Regions from separate parts of the Agrobacterium sp. 5Ca39 genome, predicted to be linked through region 2. Evidence: predicted binding sites of a transcription regulator. Region 2 holds the regulator's gene; the other holds the start of a gene.
What was found. Region 2 encodes LexA, which represses DNA repair genes until DNA is damaged. Its sites were predicted from a motif close to TGTTCNNNNTGTGTTCNG; they were not measured.
Positions count from the first base shown of each region.

Region 1: a site for LexA is predicted at 3,920-3,937, ahead of ACZ47E_RS15925 (ImuA family protein). Genes of this name have one in related genera too.

Region 1 covers NZ_AP026437.1:452,252-459,063, reverse strand. The annotation lists gene ACZ47E_RS15935 (error-prone DNA polymerase) at 1-1,666, opposite strand, end outside; gene ACZ47E_RS15930 (Y-family DNA polymerase) at 1,663-3,174, opposite strand; gene ACZ47E_RS15925 (ImuA family protein) at 3,095-3,859, opposite strand; gene ACZ47E_RS15920 (hypothetical protein) at 4,212-4,409, opposite strand; gene ACZ47E_RS15915 (response regulator) at 4,955-5,269, opposite strand; gene ACZ47E_RS15910 (DUF6894 family protein) at 5,554-5,790, shown strand; gene ligD (DNA ligase D) at 6,071-6,812, shown strand, end outside.
Region 2 covers NZ_AP026436.1:1,030,026-1,036,837, forward strand. The annotation lists gene ACZ47E_RS05030 (ComEC/Rec2 family competence protein) at 1-53, shown strand, start outside; gene ACZ47E_RS05035 (glutathione S-transferase family protein) at 73-750, opposite strand; gene lexA (transcriptional repressor LexA) at 1,003-1,725, opposite strand; gene ACZ47E_RS05045 (VOC family protein) at 2,041-2,922, shown strand; gene kdsA (3-deoxy-8-phosphooctulonate synthase) at 2,919-3,764, shown strand; gene eno (phosphopyruvate hydratase) at 3,902-5,176, shown strand; gene ACZ47E_RS05060 (FtsB family cell division protein) at 5,470-5,787, shown strand; gene pdhA (pyruvate dehydrogenase (acetyl-transferring) E1 component subunit alpha) at 5,941-6,812, shown strand, end outside.

The DNA of each region.
Region 1 (6,812 bases), on a different replicon from region 2:
CCTCCTGCTCGATCTTCGACAGATCGAGATCCTCACCCTTGTGTTCGCGGATCAGATCGAAGGCCTTGGCCATGCAGGTCAACATGCCGAGTGCCAGCACATCAACCTTCATGAATTTCAGTGCCTCGACGTCGTCCTTGTCCCATTCGATGATCTGCCGGTCTTTCATCGTCGCCGGCTCGATCGGCACGAGATCGTCCAGCCGGTCATGGGTGAGAACGAAGCCACCCGGATGCTGACCGAGATGACGCGGGGCGCCCATCAGCTGCTGCGCGAGTTTCAGGGTGAGCGCTAAGCGCCGGTCGTCCGGGTTGAGATTGAGCTCCCTGATGTTTCTGTCGGGTACTTCTTCCGACCAGGACCACATGCCTGACGACAGCGCCTTGATGACATCTTCAGGCAGGCCAAGCGCCTTGCCGACATCGCGGATTGCGCCCTTGGCCCGGTACCTTGCGACCGTTGCGCAGAGTGCCGCCTTGTCCTTGGTATAGGTCTTGTAGATCCACTGGATGACCTCCTCGCGCCGTTCGTGCTCGAAGTCGACATCGATATCCGGCGGCTCGTCACGTTCCTGACTGACGAAGCGCTCAAAGAGGAGGTCATTGGTGGAGGGGTCGATCGAGGTGATGCCGAGAATATAGCAGACGGCGCTATTGGCCGCCGATCCCCGGCCTTGACAGAGAATGCCCTGGCTCCTGGCAAAGCGCACAATCGAAAACACCGTCAGGAAGTACGGCGCGTATTTCATGGCGCGGATGAGATCGAGCTCATGCCGAACGGTCTTTAAAACATCCGGCGGCAGGCCTTCCGGATACCGGTCGGGCGCACATTCCCAGACATAATGCTCGAGCGAGGCCTGGGCATCCTTGCCTGGCACGATCGCCTCCTCCGGATACTGGTATGTGAGCTCTTCGAGCGAGAACTTGCAGCGACGAACGATCTCCATCGTTCGCGCCAGGGCTTGCTGGTAGCGCGGAAACAGGCGTTCCATTTCCTCCGGTGGCTTGAGGTAGCGGTCCGCGTGTCGCTCACGCTCGAACCCGACATCGTCGATCGTGGTGTTGTGCCTGATACAGGTGACGATGTCCTGCAATTGCCGACGGCCCGGCTCATGAAACAGCACATCATTGGTGACGACGGTTCTGACCTTGAACCGCGCCGCCATGTTGGAAATCTCATGCAGGCGCAACTGGTCGTTCGGTCGCCGACGCAGACAGAGAGAGACGTAAGCGCGATCACCAAACAGCTCAGCCATTTTTCGAAGCTGGATCGCGCAAAGATCATCCGGCAGATCCGGCACCAGAACGCCGATCATGCCCTCGGAGTAAGCGACGATATCGTCCCAGTGCAGGATGCAGTTGTTCTTGCCGCCACGCGATTTGCCCAACGTGATGAGGCGCGTCAAACGTGAATAGGCGGATCGGTCCATCGGATAGACCAGCACAGACATGCCATCCGCGAGATCGAGCCGACAGCCGACGACCAGGCGCAGACCCGTGGCGCGGGATGCTTCCAGCGCGCGGACGATCCCTGCCAGCGAATTGCGGTCGACGACGCCGAGTGCTTCGATGCCGAGCTGTTTCGCCGTCTCGAACAATTCCTGTGCAGAGGAGGCGCCGCGCAGGAAGGAAAAGTGGGTCGTGACCTGAAGCTCGGCGTAGCTCATGCGAAGATCCCGTGGCAGAACCAGCGATGGGAACCGGTTTCGGGGTCGACGCCGTCGCCGGAGCGGAATACCCACAGGCGCTCGCCTGCCTCGTCCTCGATGACAAAGTAGTCGCGCACCGCCTCCATCTCGGCGTCGCGCTGCCACCACTCCCCGAAGATGCGTTCCGGGCCATCGGCGCGTTTGACCTTACGGCGCTTGCCGCGCCACACGATCGAGACGGGCGGCCGGTCAGGCATCAGAGCGATTGCCTCGATCAGTTCGGGGCATGATAAAAGCCGGACCGGACGGCGCCAGTGGCTCACCCAGCCAATTGCAATCGGTTCAGCAACCGGACTGATCCGCTGGACGGAGCGTTCCGGCACATCGGATGCAACCGGCGCGACGCGATAGACCCTCTGTCCACGGTTTCCATAAATGTCGATCAGAGGCGTCACATCGGTGATGTCATCCTCGACCAGAGCAGAGACTTTCTGCGCCTCTTCCAATGGCTCGGCCAGAACGGCAACAAGGATGAGCTTCTCGATCCCGAAACCCGGCTCGATCTTTTCGGTCCGGTCCCTGAACAGTTTCGTCAGCCAAGCGATGTCCCGGGCAGGCTTGGCGGTGCCTGCGCGAATGGCCTGCCTGGTACCGTCGACCTTCTCGACGATCAGGTCGGCACGGCGCACCCCAAGGCCGCGCTTGTGAAGCTCATCGACCAGCTGGACGACGAGGCGGCCGACATATTTGTTGATCGTTTCGGCAGCGCCAATCGGTTCAGCCAAGGCTTTCGAAACCTCGACCAGCTCAGGCGTGCGGATCGGCTCGATCGGCTCGGCGACACGACAGAGCATCTGATCGAGGCGGCGGCCGACCTCCGGTCCGAAGCGGAGCGTCAGCGGCGCTCGCGGGGTGTTGGCAAGCTCACCGATCGTCTGGAAACCAAGGATGCGGAGATCGCTGACAATCTTTGCCGGCAGGCGCAGGAGCGATATCGACAGTTTTTCCACCGCGCGGACTGTCTCGCCTGACGGAATGACAATCTTCTCGCGGTTGATGGCGCGGGCACAGGCATGGGCCGCACCCCAGCTGTCGGCGACCGCCACGCGGGCAGTCAGCTTCCTGCCCAGAAACTGGTTGGCGATCTTTGTCACCATTGGCAGCTCGCCGCCCTGCAGGTGGTCGGCGCCTTCGGTATCCATGACAATCCCATCGCTCCCGTCGACGGCAACGATTGGTGAATAGATTGTCAGTGCCCAGAGCGTGATGCGTTCGAGGGCTACCCGATCGGCTTCGATATCCGCGTCGACCATCATCAGACCGCGAAACAGCGACTGCGCCTTCGCCGCCGGCATGCCGACATGCACGCCTGCCGCTCTGGCAGCCGGGTCGGCAGCCGAAACCCATCGCTTCGAACCGCTTCTTGCAATCACGGCGATCGGCTGTTCAGGCGGAATGGAGGGATCTGCGCGCCGTATTCGATCCGTCGGCAGATCCGGAAGATAAATGGATACGACCCTTGTCATCACACGCTCTCACGAGAAACTCAGCACACTCACCCGCTTTCACGCGCATCAATTCCAGAAACCACTGAGGCCTGCCCACCCCCGGGACCGGCAGTGCCTCGGACGGCATGACGCTGACGCGCCATCTCGTCGTTGACGCCGTCGGCTGGCCAAAATCATTCGCCTCCGTCTGCCGCCGCCATCGCCGAACGCCGAGCGCCATGGTCCCGGTTCGCTCGGCGGCCAGCTGCAATCGGCGGGAACTCACCATCGGCAGGCGGACAAGTTCGCCAACAACGGCGCCGAGACCGCCGAAGGATAGGCCCTCCTCCATGTTGGCCAGCACATCCTCTTCCCTGTCGGACTCGACGAAGATGACGCGGTCGGGATGGAGACCGACCTGGGCAAGCGCCGGAAAGAACAGGTCGGGTCGCGTCAGACACCAGATGATGGGGCCTTTGGTTCGCGCGGCAATGCCGGCCACAAAAAGCGCGGCAGCCGCTCCGTCGACTGTACCGGATCCTCCGCCCGCAAACTCATGCAGGGCTCCATAAGCAAGACCCCCGCCAGGCAAGGCCGCATCGATCTCGGGCACACCGAAAGCGAGCGTTCCGGCCCGCTTCGCCGCGCCGCCCTCCATCGAGGCGATGCGGTCACGCAAGTCACAGATCACATCGGACAACCCCTTTGGGCGCGCAGCGGTCATCGTTCACGGCTCCCTTCAAGGTCGTGTTCAAAGGATCGACATCATGTCGTACAGGCTATTTGTTCATTGTTTGTTCCGACGCTACAAAAGAGTCAAGCACCAGAAAGTTGAGGAATATTATCCCAATATTAGCAAACCTGAAGATTCTAAGAAGATTCAACGACGTAGGAAGCAAAGATTTTTTTAAGAAAGTAGCCGGTGGAGTTCTTGTTTTGTGGCCGCCGACAAGGATAGCCACGAGCTACCTTGGATATCTAAACTGACCGAGCAATCTCTTTCGCAGACATGCAAGGAGCTACTCCCCCAAACACGCTCTAGCAGCGACAGCCTGGTCAGCCATTTCTCCCCGCTCCTACTTCTGCCCATCAGGAACAATCAGCCAAAACAACTGCACCAGGTCATCCCACAAGCGGCCCAGATCCTCGATCATTGCGGTGATTTCGATGTAAGCGAACACACCGGCAGTGACCACTGCGGCCAGCGCGCCAAAAAGCAGCCACAGCCAGATACCGCGTTTTCGCGGTGAACTAGACTTGCTTTCCTCAGCCACCGCTGTCCCCTGCCCCGGCTTTCCCCAATCTTCGTATCCTGCCAATTTTACAGCTTGAACGAGAACATCTTGCCTCGATCAGAATGCTCCACATTCGCGATCAAAAAAGTGCATGGCACAGCGGGTAAATACAACTCTGTCCAGCGAAAATTAACCGTAGATCTCCAGTCTGATATGGATTATGCTCTCCTTATTGCCACCAACCGAATTCATAGGCGGTGGCACCTCAGGGTTACTACGTGCTCCCGCCTATATCGTATGGAGGACGGCTACGTGCCCAAACCATCAAATTTCCCCGACTGTCCGCTTCGACGCCTCCTTTTCCGCTGGGCCGCGCGCTTTACCGCTGACGAGCGAGTGCAGAGCCGGCTTGTTGAAAAAACGATTGGCGAGATCATCCGGGATTTTCCAGCCGCCGATCACGACTCCAGGATCGATGTAGAGCTTCTCGCGACTTTGCGAGGCGTCGCTTTACAAGAATTCAGTGCTCGTCCTCGCCCACGCGTTGAGCGTCGTTCCGAGAACGACCAACTGTCGAGCGACGGTCAGTGAAGAGTGGTTGACGTTCCGGGTGGACCGAAAAGTGCATCGGCTATATCCCGAAGCTCCGCGCTATCGCCGCTCACAGAGTAACCGCGGTCGTTCGATTTGGCCCGGTTCGCGAAAACGAATGGCACATTGGCGTTCTCCAGTGCAATCGAAACATTCAGCAACGTCTGATCGTCGATCTCCACGTCGACGATTGCGGCGTCAACATCCCACTCGAGTAACGCATCGAGCAGGCATCGTGTCGATCGAACCGATCCCAGGACGGTGGCCCCTGCTGCCTGCAGCCGCTGACGGCACGCAAATGTCAGCATAAGGCGTTGTTCTACGATGATCAGCTTTTTCCCACGAAACGCTCGCAACATAGAGATATCCTCTGTTTGCGCAATGAACCGCCTGCGAGCGGAAGACGCGGTCGGTTCTCGTGTTATCCATGGCTTGCAGCTTGGCAATTAGCGACTGCTGTCATGGCATTCATGCCAAACCGCGCATAGCGATGAGGGTTCCCGCTGAGACGATACCTTTTCAGAGGGTCCGATGGAACCATGTTCTTTGAAGGCGGTTGAAAAATCTGCGAGACAAAACAGGTAGCTAAGACATGCAGCGGTATTACTTCCACGTTCGGGACGCTGACGGCCTCTCCGAAGACACTGAGGGAACCATGCTGGCAAGTGACGAGCGCGCGTACATCGAGGCCGCGCAGGCTGCAAGAGAAATGCTGGCGGAAAAAATCCTCAAGGATGAAATCGTGGATGGTGCAGAGTTTGAGGTTGTCAGAGGCGACGGCGTGCTCGTCGCAAAAATCCCCCTGAAATCTGTCGTCCGGTTTGAATGAACCTTCCTGCCTGGCGATGACGAGACAACGCCCACCTCGACCTGGTCGTCCGCTTGAACTGCCATCCGGCCTTGGTGGCCTCCTGCATGGAACCAAACCATAATCCGTTGCCTTTTCACCGTTGAGTTCGCGGGCTGTGTGCACCGGACGTAACAGGGTGACGAAGACGAACCCGTTTCTCATCCCGCACGACCAAAAGACGATTGCGCGTCCACATGTCCGGCCCGTGCCTCATCCCGTATTCCTTCGAAGCGGGAGGTGGATTTTACCGGGGATACCCATGGCCAACGACAAGCTTTCGACCTACAGGCAGAAACGCGATTTTCAGAAGACGCAGGAGCCAAGCGGAAAAACGAAGCTGAAAGCTTCAAACCGCAGGCGCTTTGTCATCCAGAAACATGACGCCACGCGGCTCCATTATGACCTGCGCCTCGAACTCGACGGCGTCTTCAAGTCCTGGGCTGTGACCAAGGGACCGTCTCTCTATCCCCAGGACAAGCGCCTGGCCGTGGAGGTGGAAGACCACCCGCTGGACTATGGTGACTTCGAAGGCACGATTCCCAAAGGCCAGTATGGCGGCGGCACGGTCATGCTCTGGGACCGCGGCTACTGGGAGCCGGAAGGCAACAGGACGCCCGAGCAGGCTCTCGCCAAGGGCGACTTCAAGTTTACCCTTGAAGGAGAGCGGCTGCATGGCAGCTTCGTGCTGGTGCGGATGCGCAACGACCGTGAGGGTGGCAAGCGGACGAACTGGCTGCTGATCAAGCATCGCGACGACTTCTCGGTCGAAGAAAACGGCGACGCCATCCTTGACGAAAAAAACACGTCGGTTGCCTCGGGCAGAACCATGGCCGCCATCGCCGCAGGTAAAGGAAAGAAACCAAAACCGTTCATGGTGCAGAGCGGCGATGTGCAGGCCGACGCTGTCTGGGACAGCAATCACGGACTGGCGGCAGACAAACGTGCGGCGGATACGAAGAAAAGGCGCCCGGCAGCGCGGACAGCAGCGAAGTCCGCGATGC
Region 2 (6,812 bases):
TCGACCGTGAATTGCCTGAAACGATCACCCGTCTGCTGGCGGCGTCGCAATGATCGCCACCGGCAAGGATCGTCAGGCCTTTGCGCGTAGATCCATCGTCAATTCGCCGATTCCGGCGATCTCCTCTTCATGTGCCGCGTCACGCCAGGTCTCCTTCAGTCCCGCCTCATACCATTCGCGCATGGAAGGCAGAGCGAGCAGTCGCTCACAATAGGCTTTTGCCGCAGGAGAAAGGTCTGCGCCATACGTCTGGAAACGGAGTGCCACAGGGCAGTAGAAGGCATCCACCGCCGTGAACTTCTGACCGGCGAGATAGGGACCGCCGAAATTCGACAGGCCCTCGCTCCACAACGCATCGACACGCTTTATATCCGCCGCAAGCCCGGCATCGCTGACGTTCGGTCTGACACGAACGCCAACGGACATGGGGTAGAGATTGCGAAGGGACGAAAATCCCGCATGCATTTCGCTTGCTGCCGACCGCGACCAGGCTCTCGCATGCTTGTCGCTTGCCCATACCCCTTGATGACGTTCGGCAAGATATTCGGCGATCGAGAGTGACTCCCAAATCGTCACGCCATCATCGACGAGGCAAGGCACCTTGCCAGTTGGGGAAAAGGTGGAGAATGACACGCCTTCACCAAACGGGACGAGTTTCTCCTCGAAGGCGATACCGAGCGTGCGCATCAGGACCCATGGCCTCAGCGACCAGGAGGAGTAATTCTTGTTGGCGATATAAAGATCGTACATTGCGGGTCTCCTGATTGTGAAGCGGGTTTTTATACCAGCGGCCCGGCCCGGAATATCGCAAAGAATCCATCGCTCCCATAACGCCAATTGATGGGTGGGGCGCCATCCCTGCCGACGTCCTCTGGCAAAGCCGCCTTCGCCGCCATTAAAAAGAAAAGGCGCATCACTCGAGTGGAATGACGCGCCGTTCATCTTGAAGGCCTGATTTATCGCTCATCGACCGCTCCGGCCTTATCCGGACCGGCAGCAGCATCAATGATACCGGCGGATCAGCCCTACCAGCTTGCCCTGGATTTTAACCCGATCAGGTCCGAAAATGCGGGTCTCATAGGCAGGGTTTGCTGCTTCAAGTGCGATCGAAGCGCCTTTGCGACGGAAGCGCTTCAGCGTCGCTTCCTCGTCATCCACCAGCGCCACGATGATATCGCCGGGATTGGCGGTGTTACCGTTGCGAATGATGACGGTATCGCCATCGAAGATGCCGGCCTCGATCATCGAATCGCCCTTGACCTCGAGCGCGTAATGTTCGCCCGAGCCAAGCATGTCCACCGGAACCGCCACGTCATGCGTATTGTTCTGAATGGCTGAGATCGGCACACCGGCAGCGATCCGGCCCATGACGGGCACGGTTGCCACGCCTGCTATATCGTTCGCAGGCGCCTTTGGGGCAGGGGCGGGCTCTGGCATCTTGGGCTTGCCGAGGCTGCCTTCAATAACGCTCGGCGAGAAGCCCCGTTGCGGCCTCGCACCGGGCACATAGGCCTCCGGCAGCTTGATCACTTCAAGCGCTCGCGCCCTGTTAGGTAGCCGGCGAATGAACCCTCGCTCTTCCAGAGCGGTGATCAGCCGGTGGATGCCGGATTTGGAGGCAAGATCGAGTGCGTCCTTCATTTCATCGAAGGAGGGCGGCACGCCGGACTCTTTCATTCTTTCATGAATGAAGAGAAGCAATTCCTGCTGTTTGCGCGTGAGCATGAGGAAAACACCCTTGAGAATCGTCGTTGAAGTCGCGAAACAAATACAGAACGAACACTATATGTTCCATATGTGTTCCGCAATCCCCTAAAATTTCGTGAAGGATGCGTCTCTGATCGTGATTTGATCTTAGGGACAACGCCGAAGCGGGAAACGATGACTGACGGGCGGGATGCCGTCGCTTTCTTGAACTCCAGCCTTTGCCGATACCGGAATCGACGCGCAGGCCGGTCATTTGCATTCCCGGCGCTCTTCGTGCTTTTGTCAGCTTCAATACCCGGCATCTGCGCCGGGCGCGTCAAAAAGGCAAGATTTATGGCTGACAGGCATCGCGTCGATCATCTCGTTCTGCCCGCTCGGGACCTTGCGGTAGCGGCCGCGCGGCTCAAGGTCCTTGGCTTTACGGTCGCGCCACAGGCTCTCCATCCGTTCGGCACGGAGAATGCCTGTGTGTTCTTCAGGGATGGCACCTATCTGGAGCCTCTGACAATTGCTGACCGGGTCAGCTATATCGCGTCGGTCGAGAGAGGCGATGTTTTCACCGGCAGGGATCAGGCATTCCGGCGATCGTACGGACAGGAAGGTTTTTCTGCCCTTGTGGCCTCCACTGCTGACGCTCGTGCCGATCACCGGAGATTCGTGGCGTCCGGCGTATCGGCCGGCGAGGTCTTCGAATTTTCGCGGCCCATGCAAATGCCGGACGGATCGTCAGGCGAGGCGGCGTTCCGGCTTGCTTTCGCGGCAAGCGGATCGGCTGCGGATTTCTTCCTCTTCAGTTGTCAACGCCTGCAGGCACTGCCGGGGGACCGTGCTGCACTGGAACGTCACCAGAACGGAGTTCTGGGCCTTCGCGAGATCGTGCTGTGTTCCGGTACGCGGAGTGACACCCACTTGATAGAAACGGTTTTCGGCTGCAACGGCGTTGTGTCTCCGGATGGTGATGTCGTTTTCGAAACCGGCAATGCAAGGGTGAGGCTGAGTGAAAGACCCGCCCTTTCTGGCGTCGACCCGAAGGCTGCGGGAAAAAACGGTGAGGGCCTGCGCGGCATGGGCGTCGTCTTTTCCGTTGACGATCTTGCCGTGACAGCGACGGTACTTGCTGCTAATGGCGTGTCCAGCGCAGAAGCGGGCGGCCGTCTGGTGGTGCCCGCAGCACCCGGACAGGGCGTCGATTTCGCCTTCGAGGAAAAAAGATGAGCGTCACGAACAATCTCAAAGTCACCGCCGGCCAGGGCGCCAGCAAGGTTTCCTTTTGCAATAGCGAGCGTTTTTCACTGATCGCCGGCCCCTGCCAGATGGAAAGCCGGGAGCACGCCTTCATGATTGCGGGTGTCTTGAAGGAGCTTTGTGACGGGCTCGGAATCGGCCTCGTTTACAAGTCATCCTTCGACAAGGCGAACCGCACCTCGCTTTCCGGCAAGCGTGGCATCGGTCTGGACAGTGCCATGCAGGTCTTTGCCGATCTCAAGAAGGAATTCGGCTTTCCGGTCCTGACCGACATTCACACCGAAGAACAGTGCGCCATCGTTTCCGAAGTGGTGGATGTGCTGCAGATCCCGGCCTTCCTCAGCCGTCAGACCGATCTTCTCGTTGCCGCCGCAAAAACCGGCCGAGTCATCAATGTCAAGAAAGGCCAGTTCCTGGCGCCATGGGACATGAAGAACGTGCTCGCCAAACTGAATGAAAGCGGCAACCCCAATGTGCTGCTGTGCGAACGCGGCGCGTCCTTCGGCTACAATACGCTGGTCTCCGACATGCGTTCTCTGCCGATCATGGCATCCCTCGGCGCACCTGTTGTCTTCGACGCCACCCACTCGGTGCAGCAGCCGGGCGGGCAGGGCGGTTCCACCGGCGGTCAGCGGGAATTTGTCGAAACGCTGTCTCGCGCAGCTGTCGCCGTTGGTGTCGCAGGCCTCTTCATCGAGACCCATGAGGACCCGGACAATGCGCCTTCTGACGGCCCGAACATGGTTCACCTGAAGGATATGCCGAAACTGCTCGAAAAGCTGCTGGCCTTCGACGCCATCGCGAAAGCCTGAGCGGCGGGCGCGGTGCCGTGCCAATCGATTTTAAATGGCGGTGGTTCCCTTTCTACGGCCTGCCGTCATTGTAATTTCTTCGCCATCGTCTAAGACAGGCGACGGAAAATATCTGTTCCATTCCCAAGGGAGAGACCATGACTGCCATTACCGATATCATCGCGCGCGAAATCCTCGACAGCCGCGGCAACCCGACCGTTGAAGTCGATGTGTACCTCGAAGACGGCTCCATGGGCCGTGCCGCCGTTCCTTCGGGCGCCTCCACCGGCGCGCATGAGGCGGTTGAGCTGCGTGATGGCGGCAAGCGTTATCTCGGCAAGGGCGTGGAAAAGGCCGTTGAAGCCGTCAACACCGAAATCTTCGACGCCATCGGCGGCTTCGATGCTGAAAACCAGATCCAGATCGACCAGATGATGATCGCGCTGGACGGCACGCCGAACAAGTCGCGCATTGGCGCCAACGCCATTCTCGGCGTGTCGCTCGCCATCGCCAAGGCTGCTGCCGAAGCCTCCGGCCTGCCGCTCTACCGTTATGTCGGCGGCCCGAACGCGCATCTGCTGCCGGTTCCGATGATGAACATCATCAACGGCGGGGCCCACGCCGACAACCCGATCGACTTCCAGGAATTCATGATCCTGCCGGTTGGCGCAGAAAACATCCGCGAAGCCGTGCGCATGGGTTCGGAAGTGTTCCACACGCTGAAGAAAGAACTGTCCGCGCAGGGCCACAACACCAATGTCGGCGATGAAGGCGGTTTCGCTCCCGGTCTCGAAAGCGCGCCTGCCGCGCTCGATTTCATCATGAAGTCGATCGAAAAGGCCGGTTACCGTCCGGGCGAAGACATGTATGTCGGCCTCGACTGTGCATCGACCGAATTCTTCAAAAACGGCAAATACGTTCTCGAGGGTGAAGGCCGCACGCTGGAATCGGGCGCCATGGCTGAATACCTTGCTGACCTCGTTGCCAAGTACCCGATCATTTCCATCGAAGACGGGATGGCTGAAGACGACTGGGACGGCTGGAAGACATTGACCGATCTCATCGGCAATAAGTGCCAGCTGGTCGGCGACGATCTCTTCGTCACCAACTCCGCGCGTCTTCGCGACGGCATCAAGATGGGCGTCGCCAACTCCATCCTCGTCAAGGTCAACCAGATCGGTTCGCTTTCCGAGACGCTGGACGCGGTCGAAACCGCCCACAAGGCCGGCTACACCGCCGTCATGTCGCACCGTTCGGGCGAGACCGAAGATTCGACCATCGCCGATCTCGCAGTTGCCACGAACTGCGGTCAGATCAAGACCGGCTCGCTTGCCCGTTCCGACCGGCTCGCAAAGTATAACCAGCTGATCCGTATCGAGGAAATGCTCGGCCCCCAGGCTGCTTACGCCGGCCGTTCAATCCTGCGCGGTTAATTTGCGTTCGGGTTTCTGGGCCCGCTGTCTTGCGGGCATAGGTGGTGAAAAACGCATCTACATATGAGATGTCATCCTCGGGCTTGACCCGAGGATCCACCACGGTACGTTTTTGGATCCTCGCCTCAAGGGCGAGGATGACGGTGGGGAGGGCAGGTCCCCCGCCAATCCAGCCCGCCCTCCGGCGGGCTTTTTCATGCCCAATTGCCGATTGGAATTTAAGGTCAACGGATAGTTAAACAATCCGCTCTAGTCTCAGACTCACGTTACGCGTTTTGAGGCATCTCTCCGGCATGTGGACCAGGCATCATAAAAAGAGACGATTCGGTCGGCTGATCGTTCCAGCCATTACCATCGCTTTTCTTTCCTACTTCGGTTATCATTCGATCCATGGCGATTTCGGCCTTCAGGCAACGGAGCGGCTGGAACGGCAGCGTATTACCCGGACGGCGGAGCTTGCAAAGCTGACACAGGCGCGCGTGGCGCTGGAGCGTCAGGTGGAACTGTTGAGTGACGGTTCGCTTGAACGGGACATGATCGACGAGATTTCCCGGTACCAGCTGAACATGTCCCGAACGGACGAAATCGTCATCATGAACACATATTTCTGATTAACCGAGATTAGGTTAATTCAACATTTTTGATTTATTCACAGCATCTTAGCGTGAATATGTGCCATGCGTTTAAAGCATTGCTGCATGGCGCTTTCTTGCATATGGTACGCGCCACTCTATCCATTCAAACGGCAACTCAGGGAGGGATGAATGGCGCCGCGAAAATCAGCGACCGTATCCGGCCGCAAGACAACGGCAAAGTCCGCAACCGAATTCACCGGCAAGAACAGCCCCGACTTCTCGAAGGAAGAAGAGCTTCACGCCTATCGTGAAATGCTTTTGATCCGCCGTTTTGAAGAAAAGGCCGGCCAGCTCTATGGCATGGGCTTCATCGGTGGTTTCTGTCACCTCTATATCGGCCAGGAAGCTGTCGTCGTTGGCATGCAGATGGCTCAGAAAGAGGGCGACCAGGTCATCACCGCCTATCGCGACCATGGTCACATGCTCGCCTGCGGCATGAGCGCCCGTGGCGTCATGGCCGAACTGACCGGCCGCAAGGGCGGTCTGTCGAAAGGCAAGGGCGGCTCCATGCACATGTTCTCGAAAGAGAAGCATTTTTATGGCGGTCACGGCATCGTCGGCGCCCAGGTGTCGCTCGGCACCGGCCTCGCATTCGCCAACCGCTATCGCGGTAACGACAACGTCTCCGTGACCTACTTCGGTGACGGCGCGGCGAACCAGGGCCAGGTCTATGAGAGCTTCAACATGGCCGCTCTCTGGAAGTTGCCGATCATCTATATCGTCGAAAACAACCGTTATGCCATGGGCACCTCGACCGCCCGCGCCACCGCCCAGTCGAACTATTCGCTGCGTGGCCAGTCCTTCGGCATTCCAGGCATTCAGGTGGATGGCATGGATGTGCGCGCCGTCAAGGCGGCGGCCGATCAGGCGCTTGAACATTGCCGTTCCGGCAAGGGTCCGATCATTCTGGAAATGCTGACCTACCGTTACCGCGGTCACTCCATGTCCGACCCGGCGAAATACCGTTCCAAGGACGAAGTGCAGAAGATGCGTTCGGAACA